Regions from separate parts of the Paenibacillus sp. URB8-2 genome, predicted to be linked through region 3. Evidence: riboswitches for the same ligand, from Rfam matches in the RefSeq annotation. Region 3 holds a riboswitch; each other region holds the start of a gene.

Region 1 (4,199 bases), 2.8 Mb from region 3:
TTTTTCATCTCGGAATGTGCATCCGATTTGGCCTGATCCGCGTTATCGGCACGGCCTCCCGAACCGCAGCCAGCCAGCACAACAGACAACACCAGCAGCGTTACAATGGAATACAACCCCCGTTTTATCATGACCATCCCCCCAAATATGTCTGTTCGTCCTTACATTTAATTTCTAGACGATTCCAGCCTCTGGAAGGTTGCAGGTTGAAAAAACAATACACCGGGATCGGACTCCCGGTGTATCACTATGCCGCTCCTCACGCGCAAGTTACGGCTGAATCGCCCGCGCCTTCTTTCTGGCGTCTTCCGCGGCCGCCACCATATTTCGCAGCGAAGCCTCCGTTTCGCTCCAGCCTCGCGTCTTTAGTCCGCAGTCCGGATTGATCCAGAACTGCTCCGGATGCAGAGCCCGCAGCGCCCGGTTAATGCCGGTCTCCATTTCCTCCACTGACGGAACGCGCGGACTATGGATGTCATACACTCCCAGCCCGAGGCCTTTGTCGTATCTCATCTCCTCGAAGCTTGCAATCAGCTCGCCGTGGCTGCGGGAAGTCTCGATGGAAATAACATCCGCATCCATATCGGAAATGGCATCGATCATATCGCTAAATTCGCAGTAGCACATATGTGTATGAATTTGCGTCGTATCACGAACGAGGCTTGTGGAAATACGGAAAGCTCTTACAGCCCAGTCCAGATAATGCGTCCGGTCCTTCTCCTTAAGGGGGAGTCCTTCGCGCGCCGCCGGCTCGTCCACCTGAATCATTTCCACACCGGCGCTTTCCAGAGCCAGCACCTCCTGCCGGAGAGCGAGCGCAATCTGGTAGGCGACCCTCTCTCTGCTCAGATCGTCGCGCACGAACGACCAGTTCAGAATCGTGACCGGTCCGGTGAGCATGCCCTTTACCGGCAGCTTCGTCAAAGATTGCGCATAGACGCTTTCCTTGACGGTCATCGGTTCGGTGAAAGCAACATCGGCGTAAATCACCGGAGGCTTGACGCAGCGGGAACCATAGGACTGCACCCAACCGTTCTGTGTGAACAGGAATCCGTCCAGCTTCTCCCCGAAGAACTCCACCATATCCGTACGTTCGAATTCACCATGCACCAGAACGTCCAGACCGATCTTCTCCTGAAGTGCGATGGCGTCCGCGATTTGCAGGCGGATAAATTCATCATAGCGTTCCTGGCTCAGCTCGCCTTTGCGCCATTTCAACCGCGCCTGGCGGACCTCCGGTGTCTGCGGAAAGCTGCCGATCGTCGTTGTCGGCAGCAGCGGCAGGCGCCACTTGTCCTGCTGGCGCTTCGCGCGCTCGGTGTAGCCCGGGCTGCGGTGATCCGGCAGTTCGGCCAGGCCGCGTTCAAGCCCCGCCACGTCCGCGCGGCTGCGCTCCGGCAGCTTGCGGAAGGCATCCAGCGCCGCCTTCGCCCCGGTCCACTGCGTACCGGCAGCTTCCCTGCCTTCAAGCAGCGCCCGTTTCAGCAGCGTAAGCTCCGCCAGCTTCTCATCGGCGAAGGCCAGCGCGTTCCGCACCTCCGGCTTCAGCCGTTCCTCGCTCCGCACCGTCACGGGCACATGCAGCAGGCTGCTGGACGGCTGCAGAATCAGCTTGTCTTCCGGTACGAGCCGCTCCAGCCTTTCAGCCAGCGCCAGCTTATCCTCCGGGTCGCAGCGCCAAATGCCGCGCCCGTCGATCACCCCCGCTCCGAGCGTCTTATCCTCCGGCCAGCCCAGGCGCTCGATCGCTTCCAGGTTGGCTCCGCCGTCGTGTACAAAATCGAGGCCGACTCCCTGCACCGGCAGCTTCAATAGAGCTTCAAGCGGTTCGGCGGACTCGAAATACGTCTGAAGCATAATGGAAAGACCGGGAACAGCGGAATGAAGCGCGTCGAAGATGTAGCCTAGAAGTTCAATATCCTCTTTCCCAAGTCCGGTTACTACAGCCGGCTCGTCAATTTGAACCCATGCCGCTCCCTCCCGTTCCAGCTCCTGCAGTAGCTGTACATAAACCGGCAGGAACCGCTCCGCCACACTGCGGATTTCCGAAAGGGCAAAGCCCTTGGACAGTTTCAGAAACGTATAGAGTCCGATAACCACGGGCTTTCCGTCGATGCCCGCTTGCGATTTGGCGAACCGGTATGCGGCAAGCGGTTTGTTCTCCGTTAGAACAGGCTTGATATCGCCGATCTCCGGCACGATGTAATGGTAATTCGTATTGAACCATTTCGTCATTTCGCACGCCGCCGCCCGGGAGTTCCCGCGGGCCATGGCAAAATACAGATCCAGTCCGGCAGGTCCTCCCTCGTACCGGTACCGCTGAGGCACAATGCCGAACATGACCGCCGTATCCAGCATATGATCGTAATACGTGAAATCCCCCACAGGAATCAGGTCGATGCCCGCCTCCTGCTGCTTACGCAAATTACCCAGCTGATAACGTTCCATTTCCGCCCGCAGCTGTTCTTCGCCGATCCGGCCCGCCCAGTAAGCTTCCAATGCTTTTTTCCATTCCCGGTTCGCACCGATTCTCGGGTATCCAAGATTGCTTGTTCTTGTGTTAATTGTCATTTCTCCGTTCCTCCTATTCGTCTGGTCCTACCTTAGGCTCCCAAAAAAACATCATATTCCGTTGTTTAAGGAAGTGAACCTTTTGTCCGTCTCGGAAGAGTCGCTGTCCATTTCACGTAACTTTCCAACAAAAAGGCGTCCTTCCCCCAAAAGCGCAAGGGGAAAGACGCCTACGTTAAAATTACGTTTGCGATCTGACACCTTCCCATCTCCCGTAGGTACAGCAGTGCGTCGAAACAGGCAGGTCTCCTGGCTGCGGCGTCATCGTCATCAGCAGCCTTCCCGTCAGCCCAGGCTGACAGTGGCATAATCTGGCTGAAGACTCGTCCGTTACAGTGGCGGGACCGCGTCGGCTTTGCACCGAGCTTCCCTTTTAAGCCTCCGGAATTCTCTTGTCCGGCAAGCACCCGTTTCCGTTATTTAATGGTCTGTTACTTGAATGTTGAGTACACCATTAATGTTACGGCAAGACCCCGCGGTCCGCAATAGAAGATGGAAGCTCCAGCTATAGCAATACCTGATAACCGGTTAAAAGAAAATAATATAGACGAAGGCGGCCAGCACGATGCGGTAGATGGCGAACGGCAGCAGCTTGATGCGGTTGATCAGCTTCAGGAAGAACCGCATCGACAGCAGCGCGAACACGAAGGCGCTGATAAATCCGGCGATAAAGAACGGCAGCGCGTCCATCGTAAAGTACTGCCAGTTCTTGAGCAATGAGATAAAGCTCGCGCCTGCCATAATGGGCACCGCCATGATAAAGGTGAAGTCGGCGGCGGCGCGATGGCTCATGCCCAGAAGGACGCCTCCCGAAATCGTCGAGCCGGAACGCGAGAAGCCGGGCCACAGTGAGAAACACTGGATCAGACCGACCCCAAGCGCCTGCCCGTATGTAATCTGGTCAACGCTCTGCGCCTTGACACGCTTCGGAGCGAACAAATCCGCGCAGATCATAAATATGGCGCCGATCACAAGCCCGATCAGCACGGTCGACGTCGAGAAGAGGTACTCGTCAATGTAATCCTCGAACAGCATTCCCAGAACACCCGCCGGGATCAGACCAACCAGGACCTGCCCAAGCCTCAGACGGCCTGGCGTATGTATCTGCGGCGGTTGGCCGTCCGGGACCGGCTCAAGCGATCCCCGGCTGAAGCGTTTCAGTCCAAGCAGATCGATGAAACGATTTCTAAAGATGACGACGACCGCAAGGATTGAGCCGAGCTGTATTACGACCTTAAACGTATTGGCCGTGTATTTTCCGAGAAGTTCCTGAGATTTCAACCACATGTCGTCGACAATAATCATGTGACCCGTTGAGGACACCGGAGCAAATTCGGTCAGGCCTTCCACCAGACCCAAAATAACGGCTTTGATAATTGCGAGCAGATCCAAGCTTTCGCCTCCTTAAAGAATGATGATTTAAAGTTTCATTATTAGTAGCTTAAACATCGCCGGCAATTTCTGAAACTTACAAGCCATATTTCCAGGTAAGAATACCTAACGCAAGCATTTCGCCTCATCCTTCCGAACTTGCACTACACCCGAGGAAATGTGCAATAATGAACAGAAAGATCACATTACGGCGGAACAACGTGGGGAGGATGTTCATTGTTTGCAAGCCTGCGCGC
Region 2 (4,199 bases), 610 kb from region 3:
TGGTGAACTTACCGGACAGTCCTTCCGCCGGAGTGGCGAACAGGGTAATGTTCAGGTCCAGCTCGTCGCTCTTGCGGTCGCAGAATTCGCGCATATGCCGCACGATGGCGAGCGCCTTGTCATACACCTCGGCATCCTCGGCGTGATGCTTGCCGTACATCGCCTTCATGCATTCGGCCATGCCGATGAAGCCGAGCGACAGGCTGCCGTGCTTCAGCAGTTCGCTCACCTGGTCCTCGGGCTCTAGCAGTTCCCCGCCTTCCCATACCCCTTCGCGCATCATGAAGTCAGACGCTTTGGCCTTTTGCGCCGCCTGGATGCGGAAGCGGTGGAGAAGACCCTCCAGGGCGATTTCCATATAATGATCCAGATCATCGTAAAAGCCTTCCTCATCCGCCGCTTGCCGCAGACCCGTTGCGGTTCCGTATTGGATGCCAAGCCGGACAAGGTTCAATGTATTGAAAGACAGATTGCCTTTGCCGGAGCAGTAATTGCGTCCGAAGCGGTCGCCGAGCACCCGGGTGCGGCAGCCCATCGTCGCGAATTCGGTATCCGGGTTTGCCGGATCGTAATACATCAGATTCAGCGGGGCGTCCAGATTCGCAAAATTCGGGTACAGCCGCCGCGCCGAGCATTCCGCTGCCTTCAGGAACAGCGCGTAGTTGGGTTCGCCCGGCTGCTGGTTCACGCCTTTTTTACATTTAAAGATCTGAATTGGGAACACCGGCGTTTCCCCGCTGCCCAGACCATTCATCGTAGCCGTCAGCAGGGAGTCGATTACAAGCTGTCCCTCGGGCGAGGTGCAGGTGCCGTAATTGATGCTGGTAAAAGGAATTTGTCCCCCCGCTCTGGAGGACATCGTGTTCAGGTTATGTATCAGACTCTCGGATGCTTGAAGCGTTTCGCTCTGCGTCTCCTTCAGCGCGTAGCGGAAGGCCTTCGGATAACGTTCCTTCAGATCGGTCCGGCTCATTGTGATTTCCCCGAGGTCCTCGCCGGCTTGTCCTTCTTCAAAATAATCCAGGCCCTTGCGGAACAGCTTGGCGAAAGACTTGGCCACATAAGGGGCGAGATCATGATCGAGCTTACTTCCCGATACGCCGCCGTATTGGGCGTTTTGTTGGGATTGAAAAATAATCGCCGTAAGCGCCATGGCCGTCATAATGGAGTTCGGAGGCCGCACACTACCGTTGCCGGTGTTGAAGCCCTGCCGGAGCAGTTTGTCAAACGGGATGAAAATGCAGTTCGTCGTTCCGATGGCGTATTGGTCCAGATCATGCACGTATACGACGTTTTCCTTGATCGCCTGCATAAGCTGGGGCGGCATCGTGAAGCTGCGGGCATACCATTTGGAATACTCGCTGCCGAATTTGCTCATCTTGCCGGAGAAGCTTTCCCCGTTCAGATTGGCATTCTCCCTCAGCAGATCCATGTCCCGGCTGTCGATAATATCGCGCCCCAGACCGATAACTTCCTCCAACAGAACTTCGTTTGCGCTTTGGCCGCTTGTTTGCCGTTTCTCCAGCAGCGTCATTGTGCAGCTCTCCTCTCCATAACGTCCCTGTCCTAAAACTCTGATTATCCTTGTGTTCAAAAAAAACTTGCATTCCAAAAAGGCATTTCCTGCCCAAGAACGCAGGAAATGCCACTATGCTCGCCAGGCCCGTATAACCAAGCCCGGTCAATATAAAAAACTACATAGCGGACACCCCTCCTGTTCCTCGCAGGCACTCTTATGAATGGTGTCGCTGGAAACAGGCAGGTCTCCTGGCTTCCGTCTGTTCTTCCGGCGCCTTCCCGGGAGCGGATTCCTTGCGCTCTCAGTGGCCTTGTGCCGGAAGATGCCGCCCGCGTCCTCGCCTGAGGCGGGGCATCCGGTTACAGTGGCGGGACCGCAGCGGATTCGCACCGCGCTTCCCTATTAAGCTATGACTTCTCGTTAGAGAGTCAAGCACCTGATTCCACTATATTTTGTTGTCGTTTATTTAAGATAACCCAATATGTTGTATCTGTAAACATATTTTTTGAGTTTTTGATATCCACAGAACATCCACAAACCGTCCACAGGTAATCCACAAATTCATCCACAAACTGACCCTTCAAGAGTCACAAACGAGAGGGGATATGGCATCGTTTGAATCCGGATTTGCTGTGAGGTGCCACAAACAAAACCTGATAGGCCCTCCGGCTATGAACGAATGAGAGGACGATTTGTAGCCCGGCTCTCCAGTTGCTACAATATAGGAAAGCTGTATAGGGATGTTTCCGCAATGCAGCATGGAGAGGGAGGTTATTCAAATGACTATCGCCGAAATCACCGTAATTCCGATCGGAACCGGCAGCACCAGTCTCAGCAGTTATGTCGCCGGGATGCAGCGCGCGCTGGAGAGCGTGGAGGGCATAACCTTTGAGCTTACATCCATGGGCACTATTATTGAAGGCCCGCTGCCGCGCATTCTGGCTGCGGTCGAAGTCCTGCACGAAACGCCGTTCGCGGCCGGCGCCCAGCGCGTGTCCACTGCGCTCAAAATCGACGACCGGCGCGACAAAGAGGCCAGCAGTAAGCAGAAGCTGGAGTCGGTGGAGCGCAAGCTGCACGAAGAGTAGGAGCAGACGGACTGCCGGGGCGGCATGATTGCCGCTCTGGGCAGAGGCAGATTGGGCGGCAGGGACAGCAACATACGGTTTGAGCCGAACGGAGTGTGCAGCGGCGAACCGCTTTCCCGCCCGGTTTGTTAGGGGTATCCTCCCAAAGCAATGGCGACAATTTCTTGCAACAAACCGGTCTAAAAAAGAGTTGCTTTTTTCACCAAACGAGGTATAATAGTTTCTGTTGTGACGGAAAATTAAGTATATGCTGGTGTAGCTCAGGGGTAGAGCAACGCACTCGTAATGCGTAGGCCGGGGGTTCAATTCCCTTCACCAGCATCCTAAAAAGCTTGATTTGACGCGGTTCTCGGGTGTACGGGGACCGCGTTATTTTTTGTTGTAAAAGGATACTCTTTTTCGCATTGAGTCTGTTCTTTAAGCTTACTTCTTTAAATGATACGGCACCGTCGTTACGACCACATTTCTCCGGTACAACAGGTGGGTGCGAATGAGCAGACCGGATTGATTGTGGAGGATGTTGTGCCAGCCCTTTTTCGGAATGAACTGCGGGATGATCACCGTAACCTGGTAATTCGACTCGCTTGCCTTATTCTGAACGGTGTCGATAAATTTAATCAGCGGTTGAATGATGCTCCGGTAGGGCGAGTACAGGGTTACCAATCGGATATCGGGCTGCCACTTGGCCCATTTTTCTTCAAATTCGGCTTCTTCCTCCCGCTCAAAAGGAACATTGACGGCAATGATCTGGTGCGCCGAAAGTGTTTTGGCATAGTTCAGCGATTTCTCCACGACATGCGTAATGCCGGCCACAGGCAGAATGATGACATTTCCTTCGATCGGCACGGACGGCTCGCAGGTAGTGAGCCTCAGCTGGTCCGCTGCGGCTTCATAATGCTTCCGAATCCTGTAGAAGAGGTAGACGATCAGCGGCAGAAACACAAGTACTGTCCATACCTGGGTAAATTTGGTAAGTAAGAACATCAGGGTAACGACGAAGCTGATTGCGGCGCCGGTTGCGTTAATGAGGAGCTTCGTCAGCCATCCGGCCGGCTTTTCCCGCAGCCACTTGACGATCATCCCCGACTGGGAAAGAGTAAACGGGATAAATACGCCGACGGCATACAGGGGAATGAGCTGTTCGGTCTGTCCTTCAAATACAAGGATCAGCAGGATGGACAAAATCCCCAGAATAATGATTCCGTTGGAGTACCCGAGCCGGTCTCCCCGAACCGTGAACATTCTTGGAATGAACTTGTCTTTAGCGAGATTGACCGCAAGCAGCGGAAATGCCGAGTATCCGGTATTGGCGGCCAGAATCAAGATGAGCGCGGTTGTCACCTGGATAAAAAAGTACATAAAGCTCCGTCCGAACGTCAACTCGGCGATTTGGGAGACTACCGTAACTTCTTCATTTGGACTGAGCCCGTAATAATAAGCCAAAACAACAATTCCCGAAAACAGCAAAGCCAGCAGCAGCCCCATTGCGGCCAGCGTTTTGGCGGCGTTGCTCGGAGCGGGATCTTTAAAGTTGGGTATGGCGTTCGAAATGGCCTCTACACCGGTCAAAGCCGAGCTTCCGGAAGCAAAAG
Region 3 (4,199 bases):
CGCCGTATGACCGGCATCGGCCAGTCTTTGAAGAGCCTCAAGCGCAACGGACCCGCTTATGGAGCCTTCCATAATGGTTCCCTGCGGCCCTTCTACCGACAACGACACCGGCACTTCCTTCGGCAGAACCGTAACAGACCCGGTATAACGCACGACAGTCGGCGCGGCATCGTCCTGGTAGCCGGTAATTTGAAGCGCCTGTGTTCCCGGCGTCAGATCGGTTCCAAAGGACGCGACACCCTGGTCGTTCGTAGCAGCCGTTTTGCCGCCGATGGAGACGGAGACGCCTGCCGCCGGAGAGGTTACAGGATGCGAGGCGAAAGTCTCGTTGTCCCACACCCACGTTTTTTGAATAACGCTGACCTCAAACGCCTTTCCTTGCTTCGGTTGCTGCGGTGAGAAGGATACGGAATCAATCAGTTGAGTGACGCCATAGTTCCCATAATAAATGTCGAGCTTGTCGCCATCCTTAAGGACGAAATCTTTCATGCCGACATCGATGGCAACCCATTCGCCGTCTCTCTTGACCGCATACGACCACCCGGACAAGCTGCCAAAAAGCCCCGCCGGAATGCCGCCAATATCCGTTACGTAACTGCCGCTCGGATTGACAACCGAGATTCCCTTGGTCTCCGCCAGCTTGTTCAACGCGTCCAAAGCGCTGCTGCCGTACACATTGCCCTCGCCCAAAGAAGCCGTCGGTCCTTCGATGGCTACGGACACTTGGACAAGCGGGTGCACGGCCGGCGGATTCGCAATAAAATCATACAGATTACTGTCGCCGCCGCCCGTGAACAGGCTGTATGCGGCAAGCGCCTGCAGCGCCTGTTCCGTGGCAAAAGCGTCGTTGCCGCCGGACAGCAGGTGGGCAAAGCCTCCGTCTGCCGTACGGAAGCTCATCAGACGGCTGATCAGATTGCTGCCGCTCTTGGTGAAATCGGAACCGGCCGGATCGACGCCGTATGCGGTCAGGCCGATAATGGCCTGCGAGACGCTTTCGCTGCTCTCTCCATAGCCTCCGTGGGTCGTATTCTGCTGAGCGGACAGCCATAGTACCGCTTTTTGCCCGGCGGTGGCGACAGCCGGATCGCCCTTGTAAGGAGACAGAGCGGCCAAAGCCATTGCCGTAAGGTCGGGCTCACTGGAGCCTCCGCTATTGAGGGCAAATCCCCCGTCGCCATTTTGTCTGGAAAGAATGTGCTGAACCAGCTTGTCACGGGTCCATTTCGCATCGGACGGCACCGTATAGCTGCCGGAATCCAGCGCGATCAATCCGTAGACGGCGTTGTTCAGGCTTTGCCCGGTAATTCCGCCGCTGTTGTAGATAGATTCAATCAGATTATATCCTTTAATATTGGTCGGGTCTTCTCCGATCGCTTTAGCCGCTAAAGCGTACCTTGCATATTCCGTAACGGCCGAAAAGATCCCTTTCGCCTTCTCTACCGTTTGGTTAAGCGCGGCAGAGTAGGAATTCGGCACTTTGTACCCGGCTTGGGCCAAGCCGATTGCCTGCCATTCCGAGGCTACGCCTTGCTTTATAATATACTCGGCCGCGGAATAAACGGCATCGGTTACACCGATCGACTGGGAAGACGGGGTAGCCGCAGCTGCATCCGCAGCGTACCCGGCATCGGCAGCACCCGTTGTCTGCGAATCCGCAGCCTCGGCAAGCGCTTGCCCCGCCGGAGCAAACGGCGCGCCCAATAATGAAAAAATCATCAATAATGCCATTCCCAGCGCAAACATTCTGGAAGAAATCCTGTTCTTCATTCTTCAACCTCTTTCTCTCCTGAATAATGTGGGAGTCTTCCGAATAAGAAAAGACCGCCCCCGGAGGGACGGTCTTTCGGAAAAATGAGCCGGAATCCATGCTGTAAGCCATTCCCAGCATCAGCCGCACGCAAATGTCAGATGCCCTCACCCCCCGAAGGACACCGAACTTTGACTAAAAAAGGCAGGTCTCCTGGCTTATGCCTCATCGCTTCCCTCTCGCCTTCCCGCTTTACGTGAACAGTGGCATGATTTCAGAGGGTTACTCCGCATATACAGTGGCGGGACCGCGCCGGATTCCAACCGGCTTCCCTTTTAAGCAGGCTTGTAATCGGCCCGCACCTTTTTTAAGACTATATTAAATTTTGACAATCTTTATCATATCGGTTATCGCAGAGGTTGTCCATACATGGCAGGCCATTCGGCCATTAATTAAAACGGGAAAATCACACGTTATTCCGCCGGAGGACTCGCGCTTGCGGAAGGAGCCGGGGACGGGGCCGCCTGCGGATCTTCCATCAGTACCAGCGTGTAGTCTTCGGCTTTGACCGCGCTTCCGGCGGTCAGCTCCGGAGAGGAAACGAGCGTCACCTTCACCTGGTAAGGCGCAAGGCCGGAAGTTCCTGCGCCGGGTGAGGCCGGAGCCGGGGAACCCGGAGCGATTGACGCTGCATCCGGCTCTCCTGACGGCGAAGGCGCACCGGCGGGAACGTCCCCGCCGGGAGAGGCTGGCGGAACGGCCGAAGCCGCCAAAGATTCCGCGGCGGCTTCGCTCTCATCGGCGGACGCCGCTTCCGCATTGCCTATGCCGCCGCTTACGTTCCCGGCCGTTCCGGCGCTTCCGTCCACCGTTCCCGAATCGGCTGCTTCTCCGGCACCCGCCTCGACTCCGGAATCCGAAGGGCTAGCGGATACCTGAAGTTCGCAGTTATGGGTCAGGCCGTCCACTTTATATACTTCAGCCTGTCCGGTCCCGGAATCCACCTCAATCTCTGCCGGGTTAAACTCCTGGCAGGCGGCTTGGGAGGCGAAGGCGAACAGCAGCGAGCTTCCGCCCTTACCGTCGCCATGTACAAGATACGCCGCAGCTTCGAGATAACTCACGCCTGACGCAGACTGCGAAGGCGAAGGCTGCGGCGAGGCTGCCGGAACCGCTTCGTCTCCTCCTCCCTTCAGCAGACGGGTGGCAAGGACTCCCGCGATCAGCAGAACGATGAGGGCCGCGCCGAAGATCATCAGCTGAAACCGGCGGCGGCGTACCCACTGCGCCAGCGGCGAGGCCAGCTGCGACCGGGCCGCGCCATATACGCTTTGCAGCGCGGGTCCGGCCTTGGCCATATGATTTTTACGGAAATCGCGGCTCTTGAACGCTTCACGGTCATGGCCCGCAAAATATTTCAAAATCGCCCGCCGGTAGCCCGGCTGGAGCTTCTTGGAGGAAATGGCGAACAGCGGATTGTCCTGCGACCAGGCCAGAAAGCGGTACACCGCTTCCTTATCGCCATCCGCCTTCTGGCGGAGATGCTCCAGCAGCGCGTCGTACTCCAGCGGCCCTCCCTCGCGGGCACGGCTGTGGTAGAAGGCAAGCGGCAGGCGGGCAAACGGCTCCGTTCCCCGGTTCTCCTTGAGCCAGCGCCGACCCAACAGCTGCACATCGTCCATTTCCTGCGGGGACAGGCCGTCGAATATATGCTCGTCCGGGTCCTCTTCGCCGAACCAGCGGTACGCCGTGCGCAGCACATTCGCCTTCCGTCTGCTGTGCAGGTCGAGCGGCGGGTCCCATGCGCCCATTTCAAGGGAATACCGAACGAACGACAGCTCCAGCAGCTGCTCCTGCGTAATATCGTCAAGCGAAAGACGCTCCAGCAAATACCGGTCCGCCGCTGCTGCCAGCTCCTTCTGGAGCGCCAGCGCTTCGGGGCGAATGCCGGCTCTTCGCCGGCGGTCTTTCTCCGCTTGCTCAATGCAATCATGGATCGCAGCCACAGCACCCACCGGATCACGCTCGCGCTCCAGCTTCTCCGGCAAATAATCCAGCAGCGCGTCATGGACGGCCGGTTGACGGAGCGCTTCGGGCATAAAACGATCCCAGTCCGCCACGAATTCCAGCAGGTCCGCAGCGTTCGCGGCGGATGCCAGCCGGGATTCCACATAAGGCTGGAACAGAAGGCGTCCAAAGACCGGGGTCGTCAGCAGCTTGCGGAAAAAGGCGGCAGCCAGCTCCCCGCCGCTCTCGACCACTCCGAACGCCTCCTCCAGAGAGTCCCCCCGGCCCGCATTCTGCGCGTTCAGCATTCCGTTGATAAAGTAATCGACAATCCGCGTCCGGTAATTATGGCCCTTCAGCGAAAAATAATCCCGGAAGCTTTCCAGAACAGCCGGCTCCGGTATGGCTTTCTGACGGACGGCGTCGAATTCGCGGTCGAAGC
Region 4 (4,199 bases), 1.1 Mb from region 3:
AGTCTCTAGTCCGAAACAACATATAGGCTGCCGCATGCTTTCCAATTTTTTCGGGAGAGATGACGGTACGATACTCCTCGATAACTCCTTTCTCTTCCATTCGTCTGACCCGTTCCGTTACAGCAGGTTGGGACAAACCGACGCTTTTACCCAGCTCTGTCATTGAAATTCTTGCCTGATTTTGAAGATGGAAGAGGATTTGTTTGTCCACATGATCCACTATGAAAGTCCTCCTTAAAAATTAAGGTATTTAAAAGAAAATTTCTTTTATTACTTTGTATAATCATCATAATGGATTGATTTCGATATGTAAAATGAGCAATTTAATTTAATACATGAAAGTTAGAGAGGGTGGATAACATTGAGCAAATACGATCTAAATAAGAGAGATACAGAAGCGCTGCAGGCACGTATTGATGAAGTCATTGATCGTACCCTTGCCGAAAAAAGGCTGGTTGGTGCTGTTGTCCAAGTTACGCTTAACGGAACGCAATGTTATAACCGCGCTGCCGGATATGCAGACCGCGAACAAAACCGGTTCATGCAAGATCATACGTTATTCCGGCTTGCTTCCGTATCTAAACCGATCGTTTCCACGGCTGCCCTGGTGCTTGTATCGCAAGGCCGTCTGGGGTTGGATGATCGCGTGGACAGATGGCTGCCCGAGTTTCGCCCCCGTTTGCAGAATGGTGAATTTGCAGCCGTGACCATTCGGCATTTGTTGACTCACACGGCAGGATTGACCTACCGTTTCTTTCAGAAGGAACATGATTCATATGAGAACGCCGGAGTATCGGACGGTATGGATCAGGCCGGCATTTCATTGGAAGAAAATCTGCGCCGTATTGCTTCCGTACCGCTCCTCTATGTGCCAGGTACCCAGTGGAAGTATTCCATTGCAACAGATGTACTGGGTGCAGTTATTGCCAGGTCTGCCGATACCCCGCTAGGCGAAGCGATACGTTCTCTTGTGACCGGACCGCTTGGCATGAATGATACCGGATTTATTGCGGTCGATGCCCTAAGGCTTTCAGCGGCCTATGCGAACGATCTTCCTGAGCCGCGCCGTTTGCTTGATTTTGACCACATTCCATTTATAGAAGGTACTTCGGGTTTCCGGCTTGCTCCCGGCCGGGCGCTTGATGATACGGCGTATCCGTCAGGTGGCGCCGGCATGGTTGGCAGTGCGGGTGATTTTATGCGGCTGTTGGAAACCTTACGAAAAGGTGGAGCACCTCTATTGCCGGAGAGTCTGGTTCAAGAAATGACCACCAATCAGATCGGCAATCTTCCTATGGCATACTGGCCAGGGCGTGGATTCGGGCTGGGTTTTACCGTGCTGAAAGATCCGGCGGCCGCTCAAACTTCCGAGTCGCCGGGAACTTGGCGTATGGGCGGAACTTATGGTCATTCCTGGTTTGTTGATCCCGTCAAACAAATAAGCGTCGTCGCGTTTACCAACACCGCGCTGGAAGGCATGTCGGGCCAGTTTACGATAGACCTTTGCGAGGCGGTTTACGAAGGGCTTGGGAAGTCTAAATAACGCTAACGTACTTTAGTTTGTCTGGAGCCCTCGGCGGACAGAAATGTACTGCTTGTGACGCATGGCAGCATCATTCGGATGAATACCGGACAAGAAGAAATCGTGGACAATGGTACTATAATCGAATTCACGGATAAACTGGAGAGCAGACTCATAGACTTCTTTTTAAATCTCAAGTTATAATAGGCGTACTGTAAGCATATCTTGTCTACAACAGCATATGGAGAAAAAGGTGAAACGCTAAGGCGTTTCTTAAAAGGGAAGAACGGTGAAAGTCCGTCGCGGTCCCGCCACTGTAAATGGAGAGCAAGCTTTAAGCCACTGTGTCAAATGGGAAGGCTTAAGCAACCGAGTCATTATGATTTTGGTTTTTGCGTCTGATCCACAAGTCAGGAGACCTGCCTTTTTTCAACAGCACGACTGACCTACGAGGATAGGAAGGGGGAGCACGCTTGTATTACGGCGATTAACGGCACTTCTACGCTCTTTTTGTGTAGGGAGTGCTTTTTTTGTTTCTCAAATTTTGTTACATATGTCTCTAGAATGGTAGAAGGGATTGTGATTTTCTTGGAAAAATTATTGCAAGTGATCAATCGGATTGAACGGCTGAATATTGTATCGATGCATCAAATGAGAAAACGCGTCAACAACCTGACCAAACCTTTGGGGAGTCTTGGCTGCCTGGAGGAGATTGCTGTAAGGCTTGCCGGTATAACAGGCAGCGTGCAGCCCCGTGTGGACAATAAAGCGATTATCGTGATGTGCGGCGATCACGGTGTCGTTCAGGAAGGCGTCAGCGCCTATCCACAGGAAGTTACAGGGCTTATGATGGCGAATTTTATTCGCCAAAGCGCCGCTGTTAATGTGCTCGCACAGCAAGCGGGGGCGGAGGTTCACGTTATCGATGTCGGGACTTTGCTGACAGACCTGCCGGAAGGTGTAGTTCAGCGGAAAGTCCGCCCGGGAACGGCCAATATGGCAAAAGGGCCGGCGATGACCAAGGAAGAAGCGGTTGCCGCGATGCATGTCGGGATAGATATGGCTTACGAGCTTGCTGATAAAGGAATCGAAGTGATCGGTTTAGGGGAAATGGGCATCGGCAACACGACTCCAAGCAGCGCTATTACGGCGGTGTTCACTGACCATCCGGCGGAACGGATCACCGGAAGGGGAACCGGTATCGGCGACGAAGCGTTAGCCGCCAAAACAAAGGTGATCGAACGGGCGATACAGGTCAACCGGCCTAATCCGGGTGATGCTGTCGACGTGCTCGCTAAAGTAGGAGGACTCGAAATCGCCGGGCTGGCAGGTGTGATATTGGGAGCGGCTGCCCGCAGAGTTCCGGTGGTTATTGACGGGGTGATTACAGGGGCTGCGGCGCTCGCTGCCTGCCGGATCGAACCCCGCTGCCGGGATTATTTATTCGCTTCCCATTTGTCCGTTGAACCGGCGCACCGTATCGTTCTTGATGAGCTTGGGCTGAAGCCTTTGCTGTATCTGGACATGCGCCTTGGAGAAGGGACAGGGGCCGCGCTGGCTCTTCCTGTCATCGAATCGGCTGTACATCTGGTTTCGAAGATGGCCACATTTGAAGATCTCGGTATCCCGAGTCCGGCCCCTGAAGAAGATGAATTCGGCCTTGCGGTAGAGTGATCATGGTTTAAATAGAGGAGGCTGCACGATGGAACAGAAGAGAGGCAAACTGCTTGTGATCGGGTTTGGCCCGGGCGCTTTTGAACATATTACGGATCGTGCCCGCAGGGCAATCGAGGAAAGCGAAGTCATCATAGGTTACAACACCTATGTGGATTTGATCCGGGGCCTTCTAACCACTCAGGAAATTGTAAGAACCAGCATGACGGAAGAAGTGAGCCGCGCTCAGGAGGCTGTACGGCAGGCGTATATGGGAAGAACAGTTGCGGTTATTTCCAGCGGCGACGCCGGTGTATACGGAATGGCCGGACTAATCTATGAAGTATTGATCGAAAAGAAATGGAATGCCGAGGAGGGAGTGGAAGTAGAGGTTATTCCCGGAATCTCCTCGATCAACTCCTGTGCCGCGCTCCTTGGGGCGCCAATTATGCATGATGCCTGTACGATCAGTCTAAGTGATCATTTAACCCCTTGGGACACCATTGCCAAACGCGTGGAAGCGGCGGCTGCAGCGGATTTTGTGATCGCTCTTTATAATCCGAGAAGCGGAAGGCGTACCCGGCAGATCGCTGAGACTCAGCGGATTTTGCTGGAGCACCGTTCCGCGGACACGCCGGTAGGTCTGGTGAAGAGCGCTTACCGGGACCGGCAGCAGGTTGTCCTTACCACCTTGGCGGACATGCTGGAGCATGAAATAGGGATGCTTACCACGGTTATTATCGGCAACTCGTCGACGGTGGTCTATGACGGCTTAATGATTACGCCGAGAGGCTACCAGCGGAAATATACACTGGACTCGGAAGAGCAGAGACTAAGACCTAGCGAGCGTCTTCAAGTGGCGGCGGAGCCGTGGTCACTGAGTGCGAAGGAAGAGGCTGGAGAGAGAGGGGAAGCTAAGTCCGTTCAACTTGATTTCCCGGCTTCCGCCTCTTACAGCAGCGCGAAATCGTCCGGCCCGCTGGAAGCGGCGATGGAGGCGCTGCAGATTCTCGAGGCCAAAGGC

The links. Region 3 has a riboswitch for cobalamin ahead of PUR_RS05060 (S-layer homology domain-containing protein). Riboswitches for the same ligand answer to the same signal wherever they lie in the genome.
Region 1: linked by a shared signal. The riboswitch ahead of metE (5-methyltetrahydropteroyltriglutamate--homocysteine S-methyltransferase) and the one ahead of PUR_RS05060 (S-layer homology domain-containing protein) in region 3 are both predicted to bind cobalamin.
Region 2: linked by a shared signal. The riboswitch ahead of PUR_RS02200 (anaerobic ribonucleoside triphosphate reductase) and the one ahead of PUR_RS05060 (S-layer homology domain-containing protein) in region 3 are both predicted to bind cobalamin.
Region 4: linked by a shared signal. The riboswitch ahead of cobT (nicotinate-nucleotide--dimethylbenzimidazole phosphoribosyltransferase) and the one ahead of PUR_RS05060 (S-layer homology domain-containing protein) in region 3 are both predicted to bind cobalamin.

The regions. Positions count from the first base shown of each region.
Region 1 is NZ_AP023239.1:3,865,886-3,870,084, forward strand. Features, by position in the region: gene PUR_RS17900 (DUF4349 domain-containing protein) at 1-131, opposite strand, end outside; gene metE (5-methyltetrahydropteroyltriglutamate--homocysteine S-methyltransferase) at 271-2,571, opposite strand; cobalamin riboswitch at 2,794-2,997, opposite strand; gene PUR_RS17910 (undecaprenyl-diphosphate phosphatase) at 3,100-3,963, opposite strand; gene PUR_RS17915 (serine/threonine protein kinase) at 4,180-4,199, shown strand, end outside.
Region 2 is NZ_AP023239.1:462,942-467,140, forward strand. Features, by position in the region: gene PUR_RS02200 (anaerobic ribonucleoside triphosphate reductase) at 1-1,534, opposite strand, end outside; cobalamin riboswitch at 1,741-1,974, opposite strand; gene PUR_RS02205 (MTH1187 family thiamine-binding protein) at 2,299-2,607, shown strand; tRNA gene PUR_RS02210 (tRNA-Thr) at 2,857-2,928, shown strand; gene PUR_RS02215 (APC family permease) at 3,031-4,199, opposite strand, start outside.
Region 3 is NZ_AP023239.1:1,077,876-1,082,074, reverse strand. Features, by position in the region: gene PUR_RS05060 (S-layer homology domain-containing protein) at 1-1,770, opposite strand, end outside; cobalamin riboswitch at 1,937-2,131, opposite strand; gene PUR_RS05055 (GAP1-N2 domain-containing protein) at 2,224-4,199, opposite strand, start outside.
Region 4 is NZ_AP023239.1:2,201,880-2,206,078, forward strand. Features, by position in the region: gene PUR_RS10045 (Lrp/AsnC family transcriptional regulator) at 1-220, opposite strand, end outside; gene PUR_RS10050 (serine hydrolase domain-containing protein) at 362-1,543, shown strand; cobalamin riboswitch at 1,757-1,963, shown strand; gene cobT (nicotinate-nucleotide--dimethylbenzimidazole phosphoribosyltransferase) at 2,102-3,196, shown strand; gene cobJ (precorrin-3B C(17)-methyltransferase) at 3,225-4,199, shown strand, end outside.